2 regions of the Phyllobacterium sp. T2-21 genome follow, and region 2 is predicted to be linked to the other one. Evidence: riboswitches for the same ligand, from Rfam matches in the RefSeq annotation. Region 2 holds a riboswitch; the other holds the start of a gene.

Region 1 (2,455 bases), on a different replicon from region 2:
GCCTGGATCAACACATTGCCGACTGCGGGGTTTCTCGTCGCCGCATTGATAGCCGATTATGTGCTGATCAGCATCGGCAATGCCGTTTGTGGGATAACGCTGTGGAGCTTCGGCTGGATTGACGGTCCTTTCTGGCGCGCGGCAACGCTGTCACCGCAGGTGCTGCTCTACACGCTTGCCGTCCTGACCGTCATGATTTTCATCCTGCGGGTGCGCGATCTTCTCGGCCGCGACATTTTTGCCAGCCTTCTGATGAGCCGGTACCGCCAGCCTGTGGCCGAAGAGCGGGTGTTTCTTTTCATCGATCTTGTCGGGTCGACCTCGTTTGCTGAAGAACATGGCGATCTGCGGGCCCAGCAGTTTCTCGGCGCGCTCTTTGCCGCCTTTGCCGAACCTGTCCGGCGTCACGGCGGAGCCATTGACGATTATGTCGGGGATGCGGCCATCATCACATGGCCCATTGAGCGCGGCATCAAGGATGCGAGTTGCGCCCGCTGTGTCTTCGATATTCTGGACAACATCGAAAAGAATGCAAATCAATGGCTTGAGCGATTCGGAAGGGTGCCGCGCCTGCGTGCGGCCTTGCATGGCGGCCCGATCATCACGGCGGAGATCGGGGTGGATCACCACAAGATCACCTATTTCGGCGATACGGTGAACACCACGGCGCGGCTGGAAAGCCTCTGCCGCACATTGGCCACGCCGGTTTTGATCTCCAGCGAATTGGCACAGAGGATGAGTTTCTCCAATGAAATCAAGGCAAATTACCTTGGAATGCATGGCGTCAAGGGCAGGGGGCAGGCGCTCGGGGTGATGGCCCTGACCCGCTGACATCGGACGCTTCCTGTCGAAGTATCCTCATTCAGACAATTTCTGTCCACAAAGCGGCAAATCGGCCATTTGCACGATGACAGGCAGAGGCCGTTGCGCTATGGTCCAGCCTGTCGAGGGCTTCGGCCCTGTCAGTTTGCGGGAGAGTGTCGTGCACTGAAATGTGCAGGCCACCGAAGGGGAAATCGCCCGAAATCTCTCAGGTACCAGGAACCGCAAACCGGGAAGGCAACTCTGGAAAGTCGGGGGAAACTCCGCGCCGAAGGTGTAAGTTCAGTCAGGGGTCCTGATTGAGCGAGTCTCTCAGGCTTCCGACAGAGGGGCAAAGAAATGTTCCGTCGTGTGGCGGAGGTCTTTGCACGTCTCTGGAGTAAAAATGGGCACGGAAGATAATCTGAAACAATTGCCGCTTGACGATCTGCACAAGGCCGCCAATGCGCGCTTTGGCGGTTTTGCCGGTTGGTCGATGCCGATCACCTATCCGCTCGGTGTGATGAAGGAACATCTTCACACGCGCGAGAAGGCCGGGCTTTTCGACATTTCGCATATGCAGCTCTTTGATGTCGCCGGGCCGCAGGCCGCGGCACTGCTGTCACGCGCGTGTCCGCTGGATGCGTCTGTGCTTCAGGCGGGCCAGTCGAAATACACCTTCTTTCTCGATGACAAGGCAGGCATTCTCGATGACCTGATCGTCACCCGCCTCGGGGACGAGCATTTCATGGTCGTTGCCAATGCCGGAAATGCCGCGGCTGACGAAGCGCATCTGCGCGGTGTCGCCAAGGATTTCGACTGCAAGATCGATGCTCTGGATCGTGTGTTCCTGGCCATCCAGGGGCCGCAGGCCGTGAATGTGTTGCGGGATGCCGGTATTGCCGGAACTCACCTTGCTTTCATGAACGGATTTGAGCCGAAGCTGGGCTGGTTCATGAGCCGCTCCGGCTATACCGGCGAGGACGGTTTTGAGATCGGCCTGCCGGAAGCCGATGCCCGTGTGCTTGTCGAAAAGCTTTTCGCCGACGAGCGTGTCTCCTGGATCGGGCTTGCTGCCCGCGACAGTCTGCGCCTGGAAGCGGGTCTGTGCCTGCACGGCCATGACATAACGCCGGATTATGATCCGGTCGATGCCGGACTGCTCTGGGCCATTGCCAAGCCGGTGCGCGAGACAGCGGGCTTTATCGGCGCTGCGGCGCTTCTCGCCAAGATCGCAACAGGATCGGCCAAGAAACGCGTCGGCCTGAAGCCCGATGGCCGGCAGCCGGTGCGCACCGATGCCGAACTCTTTGATGCCGATGGCAACAAGGTTGGATTGGTCACGTCGGGCGGTTTCGGACCATCGGCAGGTTTCCCTGTTGCCATGGGGTACGTCAGCAAGGATCTGTCCGCGCTGGGCTCCAAGGTTTTCGCCGAGGTGCGGGGCAACCGCGTCCCGGTCGATATTCATTCACTTCCCTTCACTCCACATCGCTACCACAAAGGATAATTGAGATGGCAGCCACTTACTTTACCGAAGATCACGAATGGGTCCGCGTCGAGAATGACATTGCGACGGTTGGCATTACCGATCACGCGCAGGATCAGCTCGGCGATCTGGTTTTTGTCCAGTTGCCGGATGTCGGTCAGTCCT
Region 2 (2,455 bases):
TCGACCACGAGATGACCGGCCTCGACAAAGAGGCGGCGGCGGTCCGCATGGGTGGCGAGCGTCGAACCGTTGCCCGGCAGGGAAAGGCCGAGGGCCTCGGTCAGGCAGTTCATGGAATTGGCGGTGAACATGCCGGAGCAGGAACCGCAGGTCGGGCAGGCCGAGCGTTCGATGGCCTTCACTTCCTCGTCGGAAATGCGGTCGTCGGCGGCCGCAACCATGGCATCGACCAGGTCGAGCTTCTTTTCCTTGTCTTCCCAGACGACTTTGCCCGCTTCCATCGGTCCGCCGGAGACAAAAACGACGGGGATGTTGAGGCGCAGCGCTGCCATCAGCATGCCGGGTGTGATCTTGTCGCAGTTGGAAATACAGACCATGGCATCCGCACAGTGGGCGTTGACCATGTATTCGACGCTGTCGGCGATGATTTCACGCGACGGCAGGGAATAAAGCATGCCGTCGTGCCCCATGGCGATGCCATCATCCACGGCAATCGTGTTGAATTCCTTGGCGACGCCGCCGGCGCTTTCGATCTCGCGCGCCACGAGCTGGCCGAGATCCTTCAGGTGGACGTGGCCGGGCACGAACTGGGTGAACGAGTTCACCACGGCGATGATCGGCTTGCCGAAATCCTCGTCTTTCATGCCGGTCGCGCGCCAGAGCCCGCGGGCTCCTGCCATGTTGCGGCCATGTGTGGTGGTGCGTGAACGATAAGGAGGCATTGTCGAAAATCCTGCTGATGACGGGCGAGGGAGCATCTCTTACAGAAAAAGAGTTCCCATGGCAAAAGAATGGAATTTTATTGCCTTGAAGGGGCGTGTTTCATTGCATTGATTACATAAGGCAGATGCCGGGCGCATGAAACGGGACGTAATGTCTCGCCCCGCCGAGCGCCTGTCAGAACGCGGTGAAGGTCAGCGTTGTCAGCGATCGCGCAATGCCTGATATATCGAGCACGTTGGTGTTGATGAATTTGCCGATATCCTGATCTTCCGGAATGTAGATCTTGGCCAGAAGGTCGAACTCGCCGCTAGTCGAATAGAGCTCCGAGACGATTTCACGCTCGAACAGGGTTTTTGCAACTTCGTATGTCTTGCCGGGTGCGCATTGCAGTTGCAGAAAGACAGGCTTCATAAATTCCTCCGGAAGGCTGGGCGATTTTCAGTCAGCATAATTGCTGCGACGCTTCTTAGCCAGTTGTTCTCGTCTCGCAACTGCGATATATATCCCGCGTTCGCACAGGCTATCTGGGAGAGACCGGTAAAACCGGCGCCGATGGAGCAACCGCCCCGGAAACTCTCAGGCAAAAGGACCAGAATAGTCTAGAACATCTGGAGAGAGGTATGGTTTGAAAAGCCGTACCCACCGAAGGAGAAAGCCCTGCCCGGTTGCATGACCGGAAAAAGGCGCCGACGACATGGATGACAAACATCCGGCGGGCGCTCAAAGGGCCAAGCTCTCAGGTTCCGTGACAGATGGGGTTTCGTGCCGTTGTCAACGGCGAAACTGAAACCATGTGTTGCCTGAGGACCGTTTTATCATGACCCATATCGCCATTATCGGCGCCGGTATCACCGGCGTGACGACTGCCTATGCGCTTGCCCGCCAGGGCTATTCCGTCACCGTGTTCGACCGCAACCGCTATGCGGCCATGGAAACATCCTTCGCCAATGGCGGTCAGCTCTCCGCGTCCAATGCGGAGGTGTGGAATAGCTGGTCCACGGTGCTCAAAGGCATGAAGTGGATGCTGCGCAAGGATGCGCCGCTGCTGATGAACCCGAAACCCTCCTGGCACAAATATTCCTGGATGGCGGAATTCGTCATGAACATCCCGCGCTACGAAGAAAATACCATCGCCACCACCAGGCTCGCCATTGAAGCGCGCAAGCGCATGTTCGAAATCGCTGCGGATGAAAAGATCGATTTCGACCTGGAAAAGCGCGGGATCCTGCATATTTACCGCTCGAAATACGGCTATGACCACGCGGTCAAGGTCAACAGGCTGCTGGAAGCCGGTGGTCTTGACCGGCGGGCCGTCACCAATGAAGAAATCCGCAGCATCGAACCGGCCCTGAACGGCTCCTTCTATGGCGGGTTCTTCACGCCATCCGATTCGACCGGCGATATCCACAAGTTCACCCGCGGCCTTGCCGCTGCCGCCATCCGCCACGGCGTGCGCTTCATTGGCGATGCCGACGTTGCCGAACTGAAGCATGGCGCCGACGGCGTGGTGGTGGAATGGAACAGGGCATCCGTTGCCGATGCGGGGACGGAGACGGAGCGTTTTGACGCCATCGTCATCTGCGCCGGCATTGCCAGCCGCAAATTTGCCGCCCAGCTCGGCGACCGCGTCAACATCTATCCGGTCAAGGGATACTCGATCACCGTCAATCTGGATGACGCCGGGAGCCAGCAGTCGGCCCCATGGGTGAGCCTACTCGACGATGATGCAAAG

Evidence for each region. A riboswitch is a leader RNA that binds a small molecule or an ion and turns the genes downstream of it on or off. The one in region 2 is predicted to bind glycine.
Region 1: linked by a shared signal. The riboswitch ahead of gcvT (glycine cleavage system aminomethyltransferase GcvT) and the one ahead of ACZ5FP_RS03445 (D-amino acid dehydrogenase) in region 2 are both predicted to bind glycine.

What each region holds. Positions count from the first base shown of each region.
Region 1 is NZ_AP027913.1:26,987-29,441, forward strand. Features, by position in the region: gene ACZ5FP_RS18300 (adenylate/guanylate cyclase domain-containing protein) at 1-831, shown strand, start outside; glycine riboswitch at 961-1,057, shown strand; gene gcvT (glycine cleavage system aminomethyltransferase GcvT) at 1,208-2,311, shown strand; gene gcvH (glycine cleavage system protein GcvH) at 2,317-2,455, shown strand, end outside.
Region 2 is NZ_AP027912.1:683,681-686,135, forward strand. Features, by position in the region: gene ilvD (dihydroxy-acid dehydratase) at 1-722, opposite strand, end outside; gene ACZ5FP_RS03440 (Lrp/AsnC ligand binding domain-containing protein) at 898-1,134, opposite strand; glycine riboswitch at 1,239-1,325, shown strand; gene ACZ5FP_RS03445 (D-amino acid dehydrogenase) at 1,541-2,455, shown strand, end outside.